4 regions of the Neobacillus sp. genome follow, and region 3 is predicted to be linked to each of the others. Evidence: riboswitches for the same ligand, from Rfam matches in the RefSeq annotation. Region 3 holds a riboswitch; each other region holds the start of a gene.
What was found. Region 3 has a riboswitch for S-adenosylmethionine ahead of RTR43_RS07925 (YezD family protein). Riboswitches for the same ligand answer to the same signal wherever they lie in the genome.
Positions count from the first base shown of each region.

Region 1 (4,188 bases), on a different contig from region 3:
TAGTGTACTTCGCGCATCTGCTTTTCGTATTATTTATAGTACTCTGGTTTCCTATCTTCGAAAACCGGAATCTGCTTTCGGATTTCTCTTACTTGATCTAATTCGATTTCAGCCGTAATGATTTCCTGATCTGCTCCAGCCTCAGAAATTACCTCTCCCCAAGGATCAATAATAATAGAGTGTCCGGCAAATAGGTTATTTGGGTCGTCACCGGAACGATTACATCCGATCACAAAGCATTGATTTTCAATCGCTCTTGCTATCAGGAGAGTGCGCCAATGAGCAAGACGGAGTGCTGGCCATTCGGCAACGACAAATAATGCTTCAGCCCCTTCGGAAGTATGGCTGCGAATCCATTCAGGAAACCGAATATCATAACAAATTATGCCCGCAAACTTACGGTCTTCAAGTTCAAATAACCCTTTTTCGTTACCGGCCTTAAAGAAGAGATGCTCGTCCATAAGTTTAAACAAATGTAGTTTATTATACTGATGAACGAGCTGACCATTTTTGGTGATGACGAGAAGGGTATTTTTTACTCCATTTTCACCTTGGTTTGCGACAGAACCGCCGACCAAATGAACCTGGTACTTTTTCGCTACTTTTTGCAGATAATCGATTGTTTGTTTAGCATCGATATCTGCAATTTCTGCAAGTCGGTTCAAATCATAGCCCGTTGTCCATAGTTCTGGAAGGACAATAATATCTGGATTATCAGTAACTGCTTTTTCAAAAAGCTCGTTGGCAATTTCAAAGTTTTTCTGTGGATTTCCAAAGGCGATATCCATTTGTAGACAAGAAATCTTTAGTTTCAAGAATCTTCACCTCTTTTGAAATTTCGAAATTTTCCCTTTACAAGGTATTATAAAAGTTATAACATTTGTGACTAGAAATTCAACAAAAATTTGAAAAATAATTAAGCAGGTGTGAACAATGATGCAATTTCCACAATCGGAACTTTTAAATAGTCTGCCAAAACAATTTTTTGCTGGTCTTGTTAAAAAAGTGGGTGAATATAGTGCCCAGGGCCATGATGTAATTAACTTAGGACAAGGCAATCCAGATCAGCCAACACCACCACATATTGTGGCAAAGCTTCAGGAAGCAGCCGCTAATCCGCGAAACCATAAATATTCGCCATTTCAAGGACATGGTTACTTAATACAAGCTGCTGCAGATTTTTATCAAAGGGAATATGGCGTTACCATTGATCCGGATAAAGAGGTGGCCATATTATTTGGCGGTAAAGCGGGTCTAGTCGAAATTCCACAGTGTTTTTTAAATCCAGGTGATACCATCCTGGTTCCCGACCCAGGTTACCCTGATTATTGGTCTGGGGTCGCATTAGCGAAGGCGAAAATGGCTACCATGCCATTAAGAGAGGAAAATAGATTCTTACCGGATTATCAAGAACTAAAAACAGATACTTTATCCAAAGCAAAATTAATGTTCCTCAATTATCCAAATAATCCAACCGGTGCAACAGCTACTGCAGAGTTTTTCGAAGAAACCGTCAAGCTTGCTCGGGAACATGAAATTTGTGTCGTTCATGATTTCGCATATGGGGCCATTGGATTTGATGGTAATAAACCATTAAGCTTTTTACAGTCTGAAGGTGCAAAAGAGGTAGGAATCGAAATATATACTCTGTCCAAAACCTTTAATATGGCGGGCTGGAGAGTTGGTTTTGCAATAGGTAATGAGAGTATCATTTCAGCAATTGAACTTTTACAAGACCATTTATACGTCAGTTTATTTGGAGCGGTACAGGAGGCAGCGGCAGAAGCATTAACGGGATCGCAGGATTGTGTGAAGGAATTAAACGATCTGTATGAACGTAGACGAAATGTTTTGATTGAGGGTCTTCATTCGCTAGGATGGAATGTCAGCTCACCAAAAGGATCATTTTTTGCCTGGTTAAAGATACCAGAGGAGTTTTCATCCGAGCAGTTTGCCACTATTCTTCTGGAACAAGCACATATCATGGTTGCACCGGGAATAGGCTTTGGCAAATTTGGCGAAGGATATGTCCGAGTAGGGCTATTATCATCCGAGGAGCAATTAAAGGAAGCCGTCAGAAGAATAAGTGATTTAGAAATTTTTGAAAAATAGGTTGACATTTTAACCTTTTCTTGTGATAATCCAAAATAAAGTTAAACACTGTGAAAAAGTGAATATATACGAATCGTTTTCTTATCAAGAGCAGGCGGAGGGAAAAGCCCGATGAAGCCCGGCAACCGACTTAACAAGTTTAAGCACGGTGCTAATTCTTGCAGCAATAAGCTGAAAGATGAGAAGATGTTAGTTTGTTATGCTAACCTCTTCTTTTCGAAGAGGTTTTTTATGTTTTACCGAAAGGATGATCAGTTTTGAGTGAATTAATTGCAACATATCTCTTACATGATGAAAAATATCCAGAAAAAAAAGCAGAGGACATTGCCCTTGGGTTAACAGTTGGTTCATGGACGAATTTGCCTGAAATAGAACAAAGTCAATTGCGCAAACATAAAGGTCGAGTTGTTTCGATTGAGGGGTTACCATCTGAAAAAGAGGATCAATCTCTTATCCGGATTGCCTATCCAACGATTAACTTCTCCAATGACTTACCAGCCATTTTAACCACAGTTTTCGGGAAGCTTTCATTGGATGGAAAAATAAAATTAGTAGATTTGCAATTTGATGTTGGATTAAAGCGGTTGTTTCCGGGCCCGAGATTTGGGATTACCGGCCTGCGTGAGACACTAAATGTTTATGACAGACCGCTATTAATGAGCATTTTTAAAGGAGTATTGGGTAAAGATCTCACCTTTTTAGCCGAGCAGTTAAGGAAGCAAGCCCTGGGCGGTGTTGATTTGGTAAAGGATGATGAAATCCTTTTTGAAAATGAATTAACTCCCTTTGAAAAAAGAATAACTCTGGGAAAACAGGTATTACAGGAAGTCCAGGACCAAACAGGTCACAGAACTATCTATGCAGTTAACCTCACTGGAAGAACATCAGGGCTGAAGGATAAAGCTAAGCGAGCTGCCGAGGTAGGAGCAGATTTATTATTGTTTAATGTGTTTGCCTATGGTCTTGATGTCCTTCAGGATTTAAGAGAGGACAATGAAATTGGCCTTCCTCTTATGGCACATCCTGCTGTGAGCGGGGCATATACCTCTTCTCCTGATTATGGCATGTCAAACTCTCTGCTACTTGGAAAGCTGCTAAGATATGCAGGAGCTGATTTATCGCTTTTCCCATCCCCGTATGGAACGGTAGCATTAGATAAAACTTCCGCCCTCTCAATTGCTAGGGAGTTAACAGAAGATGACTTATTTAAAAAGTCATTTCCTGTTCCATCGGCGGGAATACATCCAGGATTAGTACCTTTATTAATTCGGGATTTTGGGATTGATTCTGTGATTAACGCAGGTGGTGGAGTCCATGGCCACCCAGATGGAGCCCGTGGCGGCTGTAAGGCATTCCGTCAGGCGATTGAAACTAATCTTAAGGGTAAGTTGTTAGTGGAGGGTGCTGAAGAGAATCCTGAACTTAAGAAGGCACTAAAGCTTTGGGGAAATGCCGAGGTGACTGCCTAAATGACAAAGCCAGTAATTTATTGTGACTTTGATGGAACAGTAACGGAAAGTGATAATATCATTGCGATTATGAAAAAATTTGCCCCTCCTGAATGGGAGCTCATTAAAGATCAAATCCTCTCCCGTCAGATTTCAATCAATGAGGGAGTAGGAAAATTATTTTCCCTATTACCAAGCCACTTAAAGGAAGAAATTACATCATTTGCAATAAAAAATGCTAAGATTCGTGCAGGATTCAAAGAGTTTGTTGAATTTACATGTAATGAGGGGATTCCATTTTATATTGTTAGCGGAGGTATCGATTTCTTTGTTTTTCCGATTTTAGCAAAATACGGGTCGTTTGATGGAGTCTTTTGCAATGAATCAGATTTTTCAGGTGAGACGATAAAGATTCTTTGGCCACATAAGTGCGATTTATTATGTACCAATGATTGCGGCTGCTGTAAACCGAGTGTTATACGTAAATTGAGCCATTCTAAAGAAAGCTTTAAAATTGTAATTGGCGATTCAGTAACAGATCTTGAGGCAGCCAAACATGCTGACTTTGTCCTGGCGCGGGATTTACTTCAGGAAAAATGCTTGGAATGGGGGATTAACCATAAAGGGT
Region 1 is NZ_DALZYO010000021.1:50,936-55,123, reverse strand. Features, by position in the region: gene RTR43_RS14165 (carbon-nitrogen family hydrolase) at 30-815, opposite strand; gene RTR43_RS14160 (pyridoxal phosphate-dependent aminotransferase) at 934-2,112, shown strand; SAM riboswitch class I at 2,191-2,297, shown strand; gene mtnW (2,3-diketo-5-methylthiopentyl-1-phosphate enolase) at 2,370-3,581, shown strand; gene RTR43_RS14150 (2-hydroxy-3-keto-5-methylthiopentenyl-1-phosphate phosphatase) at 3,582-4,188, shown strand, end outside.
Region 1: another riboswitch for S-adenosylmethionine. It lies ahead of mtnW (2,3-diketo-5-methylthiopentyl-1-phosphate enolase); the one in region 3 lies ahead of RTR43_RS07925 (YezD family protein).

Region 2 (4,188 bases), on a different contig from region 3:
CTCGGCGGTAATGCAACATTATTGATTTCCCAAGAAGATTTGTATGCCAAGTCTTATCAGGATGCTTACATTGAGGTTGTGGGGGAAAACCTGCCTGAAGAAATCGAATTAGAGATCATTAATGAAGATGAGCCAACTGACATCTCCAAGTTTACTTTTAGACATCAAACAGATTCCACTTCTGAAGATGGAAGAAAGACTTCTATGTACAAAGGAGATTTCCGAATTGAAAAGAGTGGTAAATATAGTTTTGGCGTAATGGGGGATTCGAATTTTGTTAGAGTTGGAAAGCCTTCAGATTAAAAAACTAAAGAAAGCGATTCTTGAATGGAATCGCTTTTTGAGTTGATAACATGGTTCAAATATTTTAAGCAATCGGTCCGCCTTTTTCTTCAATTTCAGCGGCAACATTGGTGAATTTCTTAAAATTCTCCCGGAACTTTGCTGCCAGTTCCTTTGCTTTCTTTTCATAGCCCTCTGGGTCTGCCCATGTTTTATTCGGCTGAAGAACTTCGTCAGGAACACCGGCAATATGAAGCGGAATATTTAAGCCAAAGATTTCGTCTTTGACCGTTTCAACAAGGTTTAGTTCACCTTCAAGAGCTGCCTGAACCATTGCTCTTGTGAACATAAGCTTCATCCGGTTGCCGACACCATATTCTCCACCAGTCCAGCCGGTATTCACAAGAAAGACATTTACATTGTGCTCAAGAATTTTTTCACCAAGCATTTCTGCGTAACGGGTCGCAGGTAACGGCAGGAATGGCGCACCAAAGCAGGTGGAGAAGGTTGCCTCTGGAGATGTTACACCACGCTCAGTTCCGGCAAGCTTTGAGGTATAGCCACTTAAGAAGTGATACATCGCTTGTTCCTTCGTTAATTTTGCAATTGGTGGCAATACTCCGAACGCGTCAGCTGTTAAGAAGACAATTGTGTTGGGATGACCGGCAATACTAGGCTGCACAATATTATCAATCGCTTGAATTGGGTAGGCTGCCCTTGTGTTTTCTGTCAACGTTCCATCATCATAATCAGGAATTCTCGATTTTTGATTCATGACCACATTTTCAAGGACTGTACCAAAACGAATGGCATCAAAAATTTGCGGTTCTTTTTCGCGGGAAAGATTGATGCATTTGGCATAACAGCCGCCCTCAATATTAAAAACACCATTAGAAGACCAGCCATGTTCATCATCACCAATTAAACGACGATTCGGATCAGCGGATAAGGTTGTTTTTCCTGTGCCGGATAACCCGAAGAAGAGAGCGACATCACCTTCTACCCCTACATTTGCTGAACAGTGCATCGAAAAAATATTGTTTTCAGGCAACAAATAATTCATCACAGAAAAAATCGATTTTTTCATTTCACCTGCGTACTCGGTTCCTCCGATTAAAACGATTCTGCGTTCAAAAGAGATAATAATAAAAGTTTCTGAGTTTGTTCCATCAATAGCTGGATCTGCCTTGAAATGGGGGGCAGAAATAACAGTGAATCCATGGTCATGGTCTAGCAGTTCGTCTGCAGTTGGGCGAATAAATAATTGCTGGGCAAATAAATTATGCCAAGCCAATTCATTGATAACTTGGATGGGCAAACGGGATTTTTTATCAGCACCGGCAAAGCCTTTAAACACAAAAATTTCATTAAGTTGTTTTAAATGATCTAGAACTTTATGATACAAATTAGTAAATACTTCCTCAGAAATAGGTTGATTTAATGAACCCCAAGCAATTTTATCCTTCGTGGACTCTTCCATTACAATAAATTTATCTTTTGGTGATCGTCCTGTATATTTACCGGTTGAGACACGAACTGCTCCAGTTGAGGTTAAGGTTCCTTCGTTACGACTTAAGATTTTTTCAACTATTTGAGGTACAGATAATTGGACATGGCTATTGCTTTCGTTTAACAAGTGGCTTAATTCATTTGGAATATGAACAGAATTCATTTAAAGAAACCTTCCTTTATTAGGGTTTTTATATTATTAATATTAGTAAATAGTATAACACATTAATTCTAATAGTCTATACTATTCAATGGAATTGAGTAGTGTTTTATACATTATTCGAAAAAATTTAAAACGGTAATGACAAATAGTTGATTTTTGAATATAAATGAAAAAATGAAGGCAATCTCTAGAACAGTTCATTTACGAAGTTGCTAGATATTTCTTTAAAAAACTCATTGACAATGTTCGCCATTGTAGAGTAATATTCTGATTTGAACGGATACTCTCTTATCCCGAGCTGGTGGAGGGACAGGCCCAATGAAACCCAGCAACCTGCTAAACGAAAAGGATGACTGCATAACAGTTCCTTTTCAAGTGCGAAGGTGCTAATCTGACGCAAGGCTCATGTCTTGAACGATAAGAGTGAAAGGCCCGGAACAACCTTTCCTCATAGTGGTAAGGTTTTTTGTTTTGTATAAGTCCTTTTATGAAAAGAGTTTCTAATAAAAATCCTTTGTTTATTTCATACTAAGGGAATGAGTACCGTATCAATCACGAGGTTCAAGAAGTATTCCTGTAACCTTCATAAAACCTCGATTATCTCATATTATAGGAGGATTTCAGATGTCAACAAAACGTCGTTTGTTCACTTCTGAATCAGTAACGGAAGGTCATCCTGACAAGATATGTGACCAAATTTCTGATTCCATTTTAGATGCTATTTTAGCGAAGGATGCTAATGCTCGTGTAGCTGCTGAAACCTCAGTAACGACCGGATTAGTTCTAGTTGCTGGCGAAATCACAACCTCTACTTACGTGGATATTCCGAAGATTGTTCGTGAAACAATTAAAGGGATCGGTTACGATCGTGCTAAATACGGCTTTGACTCCGAGACTTGTGCTGTTTTAACCTCGATTGGTGAACAGAGTCCTGACATTGCCATGGGTGTTGACCAAGCGCTTGAAGCACGTGAAGGCTTAATGTCTGATGAAGAAATCGAAGCAATTGGGGCAGGAGACCAAGGTTTAATGTTTGGTTTTGCTTGTAATGAAACAAAAGAGCTTATGCCTCTTCCGATTTCACTAGCACACAAGCTTGCTCGCCGATTAACAGAGGTGCGTAAGGATAAGGTTCTTGAATACCTTCGTCCAGACGGAAAAACTCAAGTTACGGTTGAGTATGATGAAAATGACAAGCCCGTCCGCATTGATACAATTGTTATCTCAACTCAACATAATCCGGAGGTAACGTTAGAGCAAATTCAACGTAACCTGAAAGAATATGTTATCAATCCAGTTGTTCCTCAAGAACTAATCGATGAAAACACGAAATATTTCATTAACCCAACAGGCCGTTTCGTTATCGGCGGACCACAAGGGGATGCAGGCTTAACCGGTCGTAAGATCATTGTTGATACGTATGGCGGATATGCTCGTCATGGCGGTGGTGCCTTCTCTGGTAAGGATCCTACAAAGGTTGACCGTTCTGCAGCCTATGCGGCTCGTTATGTAGCTAAAAACATCGTTGCTGCAGGCCTTGCTGAAAAAGTTGAAGTTCAACTTGCTTATGCAATTGGTGTAGCAAGACCGGTTTCCATCTCTGTTGATACGTTTGGAACTGGAAAGGTAAGTGAAGAGGTTTTAGTTGACTTAGTAAGTAAAAACTTTGACCTGCGCCCTGCCGGAATCATTAACATGCTGGACCTACGCCGTCCAATTTACCAACAAACAGCAGCTTACGGTCACTTTGGCCGTACAGATGTAGAGCTTCCATGGGAGCTTACAGATAAAGCTGATACTTTACGCCAGCAAGCAAATCTATAAACAAGAAAAGCGGAAGCGCCTTGACCAGGGGTGAGATAGGGCGAATTATCGACTGGCAAGCAAAGCGAAGCCAGAGATTAGTCTCCTTGAGCCCCTAGGCGCTGGAGCTAGACAAATGGGAAGGGGAGTTGCATTTCATATGTAACTCTCTTTTCTATTTTTCGGCCGAAAGGAAAGGAAAGTATTACTTTCCTTTCAGGCATAAGGGCAACTACGCCTCTGTCGTCGCCTAACGGCTTGCAAATCGGGGAGTTTACTTTATCTATTTTCTTGTTCAGTATATTGGTACCAATGAATAAAATGTTTAAGTAGGTCAATAGAAGTGAAAAATGAAGGTACACCAAATTTCTAAATGTTCACAGTGCCATTTTTGCAAAAATAGTGGTAGTATTAGAGAGATGTTTTTTGAG
Region 2 is NZ_DALZYO010000005.1:43,714-47,901, forward strand. Features, by position in the region: gene RTR43_RS04140 (hypothetical protein) at 1-303, shown strand, start outside; gene pckA (phosphoenolpyruvate carboxykinase (ATP)) at 368-1,954, opposite strand; SAM riboswitch class I at 2,240-2,378, shown strand; gene metK (methionine adenosyltransferase) at 2,579-3,778, shown strand.
Region 2: another riboswitch for S-adenosylmethionine. It lies ahead of metK (methionine adenosyltransferase); the one in region 3 lies ahead of RTR43_RS07925 (YezD family protein).

Region 3 (4,188 bases):
GAGGATTTTGGCACCGACAAGCGGTCCAACCGCATTGGCTACATTATTCATCCCAGCTGAAAAAGCTTCAAACAACCCCATGATTACCACAAGAGCGGCAAGGAATGGAACAGATTTTCGCTCTTCCATCCATCTTTTGAGCCTCTTGTCTTTTAACAGGTAGCAAGCAAGGATGGCAATGACAAAAGCAGCTATAGGTGTAAGGAGCCAAAAAAACATAATCCAGACGAGATTGCTCAGAAATATAGATTGATAAACGATCCCTGCCCCGACCACAGATCCAACAGCAACCTCACTAGTAGAAAGTGGAATTCCAAAGATATTTGCCAAAAATAAAGACAAGGCTGCGGAAGCTAAAACGATCAAGGCAATGGGCACGGTAAAGGTGCTGCTAGGGACAATCCCATTGCCGATTGTTTTGACCACTTCACCACCGCCAAAATAGGCCCCGAGAAATACAGCGATACCGCAGAGAAACAAGGCCAGCCGTTTATTAACCACACCTGATCCATAGGAAATACCCATTGAAGCCGCTGCACCACTCGCTCCAATATTCAATGCAAAAAATAATCCTATCGTAATAGCCAATATTGTAAGCAAAAGAAAATTCCTCCTTTATACCGCATGAACGAGCAGTAATCCCCTTACTTAAAAATTTGATAAAACCTAGAGGGGAATGTGAAGGATTAACGATCTGTAAATACCGATTGGTCTAACCAGCAAATAGTAAAAGGGTGTGCGCCCCCGCTACTATTTGAAGTTTCCATTAGCGATCGTGCAAACCACACTCCGTTTTGTTGCTTCCCGCCCAGCGTCCTGCACGTGAATCACCACTAGCGCCTGTTGGTTGGGTACAAGGAAAACAACCAATGCTCGGGTAGTGATGGTCATGCAATATGTTGTACGGGAGGCCTTTTTTCTTGATGTAAGACCAAACATCATTCCATGTCCAGTGAATCAATGGACAGATTTTAATATTCTGGAATTTTTCATCTTTATTAATGAATTCTGTGTTTGCCCTTAATAGTGACTGTTCTCTGCGAAGCCCCGAGATCCAGGCATGTTTTCCTGCCAACGTCTCTCTTAATGGAATGACTTTTCGGATATTACAGCACTGATTGGGTTCCCTTTTCCATAAAGCCGAACCATATCGTTCCGCTTGTTCGTCGAGACTAAGGTTTGGTTGTTTCCGCTCAATTCTTAACGTCGGGAAACGTTCCTCTATTCTGTCAATGACCTCATAGGTTTCCGGAAAGTGTAATCCTGTATCTAAAAAAACAATATCGGCATCCTGTTTAACCTGCTGAATCAAGTCAATCAACACAATCGCTTCTGCACCGAAACTTGAGGCATATACAATCTCATCCCCAGGATAAGACCGGTAAGCCCACTCTAGTACAGAACGTGCTCCTTTTGTTTCATCATCATAATAAAAACTGTCAGATATTTGGTTCCAATTCTTATAAGTTATAGTTACAGTCATTGCTTCAAACCTCCTATTTACCCACTAAAAAAAGGCAGCCTCCCACGCAGATAAGGTGGAGACCGCCTCTAGTTTTTCTAGTCAGCGATTTTTATTCGAATGAAGACGAACCTTTTCATTTTTCTCAAGTTGCACAATTTTTCCATCTTGGACAATTAGTGTAATTGAGCCAAATTTTAATGCTACCAGCATTTTCTCAAGATATGCAAAGATTTCTTCCCTCTCATCTGATTTCAGCTTGAATCGCCCTCCTTTTAATAAAACATGAACATTAAGACAGGCGTTATGACTGCTGGTTAACACCTTATCATCCAAAATGAAAATCATTTTGCTGGAATTAGCACCTTGCTTTGCAGGTTGCCGGGCTTCATTGGGCCATTCCCTCAGCCACTCTTGATAAGCGTTTTAATAATTGATGAAATTAATCCTATCATACCAATAGGTTTTATGTAAATAAAAATTTTTTAATTTTTTAAATTTTGGATTTTCATTAACTTTTTTACCTTTATTGTAATAAGGTGGAGGGCGATGTCCATGTTAGAAAGCATTTTCATCAAATTGCCTATGAGTTTGTTAGGAAGGAATTAGCAATTGATACAATTCAGCAATAAATTGAAAGCACTTTTTTGATTGGATTGTAAAAAAAACGAGCAGTTCCAAATGGAAACTCCTCTCCTTCATAAAATTGTAATACTCTTGTAACGCAACTGTCAGAATGAATTGCTTAATATTTGATATAGTAAATAGTATGAACATTTAGAAAATTAAGGTAAAGTAACTAGAATGAAACTAAATTATTTTAAAAAGAAAGTAGTGATGTAAATGATCAAAAAAATGCTAACACTTTTGAGCTTAATCATCATGCTTGCTGCAGTTGGGAACGATTTATTCATCCAAAAGGTTAATGCGAAATCGTTAGGTGTGTTACAAAATCAAGAGGATTTGAATCCTATTAAGCTACCTACCACTCAAACGAATCAATTATCAGCTGAACCAGAATTTCCTAATTATCAAGGAAACATTGCCAGTATGAAGCTGCTTTCCACGAAGATTCAAGAGGATAATCAGGAAATATTAAAGATAAATAAGTCAGATGTCGATAAACTTGAAGAAGATATTAGTGTTTTAAATGGAAGGTTAACCGCACAGTCAAACAAAGAAGCTACTACCTCTATTGAAAGTGAATACATAAGTACGGTCATCAATGCAGGAAATAAGTATATTGGAAACTCTGTTTATGTGTTTGGTGGCGGAAGAAATGCCAACGATATTGCCAAAGGAAGATTTGATTGCTCCGCCTTTGTTCATTGGGCATTTGCACAAGCGGGTCTCGAAATCGGCTCTAATACAGATGCCATTAAAAAGGAAGGGCGTCAGATTTCTCCACAAGAAATGCAGCCCGGAGATTTAGTGTTTTTTGATACGTATAAAAAAGACGGACATGTAGGTATTTATATTGGAAATGGAAAATTCATTGGCTCACAAAGCTCTACCGGTGTCGCTATAGTAGAAATGACAAATAGTTATTGGAAAAACGCCTTTAAGGGGCATGTCATTCGAATTTAAGAAAAAAGGCTTACTTTTTACAACTGGGAATAACACTGTCTTTTTAAGCTGTTGATTCGCTAAACATGGATCACAGTCACTAGACATCCCGATTGTTGAAAAATGGAATTTTTACGTGAAATTACAACTTTTAGAAACTAGTTTTGTCAATTTAAGTCTATAGAGGAACCAGAAATAGTTTTTTTATCTAGGACCTTAATGTTAGGCCAATTTGGTCTTGTTTAAAGCCCTAATCTCTCCTATTACTATTAAAAAATAGATAAAACCATCTACTATTATGAGATGTTTTCTATCAAGTAAACTGCTAACTTTTTAAAGGACCTTCCCTAATGCCGCACCATTAATAGATGTATAACTTGAAAAGTGAATACTTTTCTTCCCTTGCTTTCATTATTTGGAAGCTAATAAAACTGGGTTTTCCAGCGATTTAGGACTAATTAACTATTATAAATTCAGACTTTTGTATATATTTCGATTATTGAAATAATGTTATCATTTACATGTACATATTACTATTTTAGGAGGTTGATGGATTGAGGAAATTGAAGAGGACTCTCATTTTTTTGGTTAGTTTTTTGACTGTGGCAGTATCTTCGACAGTCTACGCTGCACAACCGGGATTATCAGATTTCCCCCAACCGGTTGACTCCCAGTCTTGGACTCTTCCAAGGGATATGACGTGGAATGATTACCGTCCCGTTCCTGGGGTTGACTGGAACACTGCAAACATTAAAGCAGAAAGGGTCATCAAGGGTACACTAATCATTGTAGATTTCCAAGACAGAGAGTTTATCTTAAGCCAACCTGTAGGCTCGGAGATAGCCGGTAACCCAATTGGTACTGGAAATATACCTCGCAATCAGCTCGGCAAGTTTTGGGAAGATTTTCTCAACAAGCCTTCACCATCTAATAACTACCGAACAGTAAATGAATACTGGAGAGAGAATTCATTCGGTAAGTGGAAGATCGAACTTAAAGCCTTCGGTCCTTATAAAATGGATGGTAATGAATTCGAGGATGGACTTAACGAGTTCGGGCAAACAGTAAACATGCCTGCTGGTTTCAAAGGAAGAAATCTAAGAACTGAGGCAGTTGCAAAAGCTCAAGCTGATATTGCTGCTTCAGGAGAAAAGTTTGAT
Region 3 is NZ_DALZYO010000010.1:105,621-109,808, reverse strand. Features, by position in the region: gene RTR43_RS07935 (sulfate permease) at 1-600, opposite strand, end outside; gene RTR43_RS07930 (phosphoadenylyl-sulfate reductase) at 767-1,483, opposite strand; gene RTR43_RS07925 (YezD family protein) at 1,565-1,720, opposite strand; SAM riboswitch class I at 1,785-1,886, opposite strand; partial or broken gene RTR43_RS07920 (C40 family peptidase) at 2,678-3,049, shown strand; gene RTR43_RS07915 (immune inhibitor A domain-containing protein) at 3,583-4,188, shown strand, end outside.

Region 4 (4,188 bases), on a different contig from region 3:
TTAGAAAAAAACAATGGAGGGATTTTAGCTAATGAGTACACCAAAAGAATTACGTTATTCTGAAGAACATGAATGGGTAAAGGTTGAAGGAGAAAGAGTGCGCGTCGGTATCACTGATTTTGCACAGCACGAATTAGGCGATATCGTTTTCGTTGAGCTTCCAGAAGTGGGCGATGAAATATCTGCTGATGAACCATTTGGCAGTGTGGAATCTGTTAAAACAGTTTCTGAGCTTTATGCACCAGTCAGTGGCAAGGTTGTAGAAGTGAACGAGGATTTAGGCGACAGCCCTGAATTTGTTAACGAATCACCATATGAAAAGGCTTGGATGATTGTGGTTGAACTTTCCGATAGCAGTGAGTTAGACAAGCTAATGACTGCAGAACAATATGAAGAAATGACTAAGGAAGACTAATAATCATAGGAAAGCACCTGAAGAAGGTGCTTTTTCTCTTATATTTCCACTATTTCTTCTGCTAAAATTGGGAAATCTATAATAAAATGTAAAGAAGGTCACGAGTGTACATCAATGAGCAAATACCTATTTTTAACATAACAATAATGATATAGTTAACATACTAAGAAGAATGCACACGTAATCAATATTTTAGAATATGTTAACATAAACAACTTCTATTACAGGTGATGGATATGAATGATTCGTATGTTGACAAAGTTCTTATTGTTGAAGGAAAGTCAGATAAAAATAAGGTAAAAATAGTAGTGAAGGAACCAGTAGAAATCATTTGTACAAATGGAACCATCAGTATGACAAAATTAGATGAATGGATTGACTTCCTCGAAGACAAGGATATCTATATTCTTGTTGATGCAGATAAAGCGGGCGAGAAGCTTCGCAAGCAATTTAAGAGAGAATTTCCACAAGCTGAACATATATATATTGATCGAATGTATCGAGAGGTTGCTACCGCTCCCTTGCACCACTTGGCGACCGTTCTATTGGGAGCTAATATTGATGTGCATACAGAGTATTTAGAAATGGGATAGTTGTCTTATGAATGAATGGAATCAACGTGAATTTTCTGCCTTCCTTGATAAGAAAGGAACTGGACTGATTTATTTTTATACCCCATTATGCGGTACTTGTCAGCTAGCTTCGAAAATGCTTTTAGTGATTGCTGAGCTGGTAGTCGTGGAAATGGGTAAAATGAACTTAAATTTCCATCCGGAGCTTGCAAAAGATTTGGCGATTGAAAGTGTACCATGCCTACTGTTTGTGCAAGATGGCAGTGTGAAAGAAACGCTTTACGCTTTTCATTCAGTGCCGTTCTTGCTGGAAAAAATAAAAGAATATTTGAATTAAACAGGTGCTTTATGGCATCTGTTTTTTTTGTCGATAGGAAAGTATAACTTTCTATCAGGCATAAGCCTCTGTTCATAGAAATCCGACATAGTTCTGAGGAAAGCTTGGAAAAACTCTACCAAAGCGAATTAATTGTCGAGCAATAATGAAAGGATTCTACTCCCCGCTGCTGAATATAATTAGGTAAATGAAAGTTGACCGGAGTGGTGGATATGATTGAAACCGTTAAAACCTTTCTCGAAAATATCAAAGAGCAGGGGCACGTTCAGCAATTATTATTCCAAGGAGACTTACGAGTGACACTAAATTGTCAGCAGCAAGCCGTTCATTTAGTGATAAAAAATGGCGGGATTTTTATCCTCCAGGGGTCAGAGGAATCGCAGACGAAATATGAAATCAGTGGAAATTTAACCGCAATGGAACAGCTGCTAGCAGGGAAGGAAAGGTTAAGGGTTCTTGAGAAGAATGGACAGTTAAAGGTGTCGGCGCCGTTACGGGTCAAGTTATTGCTCGAATCGATTTTCTTTTTAACAAAGACAGAGAAACCTGAGCTTGCAAAAATAATTTAATCAAAGGTATTGACTCGGAATTAATCTTCCTGTAATGTATTATTTAAATATTCTATCAATAAAAACAATTAAATAAAGCATTCTTATCTAGAGTGGCGGAGGGACTGGCCCTTTGAAGCCCGGCAACCGGTTAATAACACGGTGCTAAATCCAGCAGAGTAATTTTACTCTGGGAGATAAGGAGAGAGACCCCCTCTTCTTATGAAGCGGGGGTTTTGTTTATTACATTGTTAAAAGGAGCGAGAGGAATGGGAGAAAATCAAAAGAAGTATCGTTTTGAAACATTGAGTGTTCATGGTGGGTTGTCTCCAGATCCGGTGACAGGTGCTCGTGCTGTTCCTATTTATCAAAACAATGCCTATCAATTTAAAAACACTGAGCATGCGGCTAACTTATTTGGATTAAAAGAACCTGGTTATATATACACTCGGATACACAATCCAACCACCACTGTTTTTGAAGAAAGAGTTGCTCTATTGGAAGGCGGCGTCGGAGCACTCGCGGTTGCAAGCGGCATGGCTGCGATTACGCTAGCGATATTAAACCTTGCCGAAGCAGGCGATGAAATTGTTTCCGCCGCGAATCTCTATGGTGGAACGTATAATTTGCTTGCTATTACTCTTCCAAAGTATGGAATTAAAGTGAAATTTGTCGATGCGGACAATCCTGAGAATTTCCGCACGGCGATCACAGAAAAGACAAAAGCGGTCTTTGCTGAAACAATCGGTAATCCCAGCTTACGCGTTCTTGATATAGAAAAAGTAGCGAATATTGCCCATGAGGCCGGGGTTCCGTTAATTATTGACAATACCTTTGCTACACCATATCTTTGCAGACCAATTGAGCACGGGGCAGACATTGTCATTCACTCGGCGACAAAATGGCTCTTAGGTAATGGCACAACAACAGGCGGGGTCATTGTCGATGGCGGGAAATTTGATTGGAATTCACCGAAGTTCCCTGGCTTCACGACTCCAGATGCAAGCTACCATGATCTTGTTTATGCCGAGGCTCTAGGTGCAGTCGCATATATTATCAAAGCACGTGTTCAGTTACTACGTGACTTAGGGCCAGCTTTAAGTCCACAAAATTCGTTCCAGTTTGTACTTGGACTTGAAACCCTTCATGTTCGAATGAAGGAGCATGTGGCCAATACAGGAAAGGTTGTGGAATATTTAGTAAATCATCCTGCCGTTGAGTGGGTTTCCTATCCAGGGCATTCATCCCATCCTGATTATGAATTATCCAAAAAGTATTTACCGAAAGGCGCAGGCTCGATGGTTATTTTTGGTATTAAGGGTGGGAAAGAAGCAGGTGCTAAACTGATTGATTCGATTACACTATGGGCTCACGTGGCTAACGTTGGGGATGCAAAAAGTTTAATCATTCACCCGGCAAGTACAACCCATCAGCAATTAGATGCGGAAGGTCTCAAATCGGCAGGAGTATCTGAGGATTTAATTCGCCTGTCCATCGGCATTGAGAATGTCGAAGATTTAATTGAAGATCTCGAATCAGCCATTGAGGCAGCAACCGGTTTGGCTTCATTGAAAGCAAATGCCTAAAATTACCTAATTTAATTTTTCCCAAAATGAAGAAGTTTACGTTGACACCACTTTTTATCCGTGATACGATAATTTTCATAATATAATTACTTAAACATTTTAACGTGTTAATTGAATATAGAATGCTGTTAACTCTTATCAAGAGAGGTGGAGGGATGTGCCCGATGAAGCCCGGCAACCGTCAATATTTATATTGAAATGGTGCCAATTCACACAAAGCGATTGCTTTGGGAGATGGGAGAAAGGATTATTTTCATGATGCCTTTCTGCCTGTGCAGAGAGGCTTTTTATTTTTTAAAAATAGAATCTTTTCGATAAAACAGTCAAAGTCTATATTTACAAGATATGTACCAACAGAATCTTTCAGAATTTTAGGTAAATCGGATAAGAAGCAGGTGATTTAGGTGATTTCAATAAAGAATGTCCGCAAAATTTTTCCTTCCAAACAGGGTGAGTTAAAAGCTGTTGATGATGTGAACCTTGAAGTACAAGCAGGAGAAATTTTCGGAGTAATTGGTTACAGTGGTGCTGGAAAAAGCACCTTGATTCGCATGTTGAATGGACTGGAGCTGCCAACGGAGGGAAGTGTCACCGTGGCTGGACGGGTTATTTCGAAGATTAAGGGAGCTGAGCTTCGGAAGGCACGTCAAGAAATCAGCATGATATTCCAGCATTTTAACTTGCTGTGGTCAAGGACAGTTAGCGAAAATATTGCGTTCCCCTTAGAGAT
Region 4 is NZ_DALZYO010000001.1:123,752-127,939, forward strand. Features, by position in the region: gene gcvH (glycine cleavage system protein GcvH) at 32-415, shown strand; gene RTR43_RS00615 (toprim domain-containing protein) at 652-1,008, shown strand; gene RTR43_RS00620 (thioredoxin family protein) at 1,016-1,324, shown strand; gene RTR43_RS00625 (SCP2 sterol-binding domain-containing protein) at 1,537-1,893, shown strand; SAM riboswitch class I at 1,974-2,076, shown strand; gene RTR43_RS00630 (O-acetylhomoserine aminocarboxypropyltransferase/cysteine synthase family protein) at 2,142-3,458, shown strand; SAM riboswitch class I at 3,591-3,699, shown strand; gene RTR43_RS00635 (methionine ABC transporter ATP-binding protein) at 3,863-4,188, shown strand, end outside.
Region 4: another riboswitch for S-adenosylmethionine. It lies ahead of RTR43_RS00630 (O-acetylhomoserine aminocarboxypropyltransferase/cysteine synthase family protein); the one in region 3 lies ahead of RTR43_RS07925 (YezD family protein).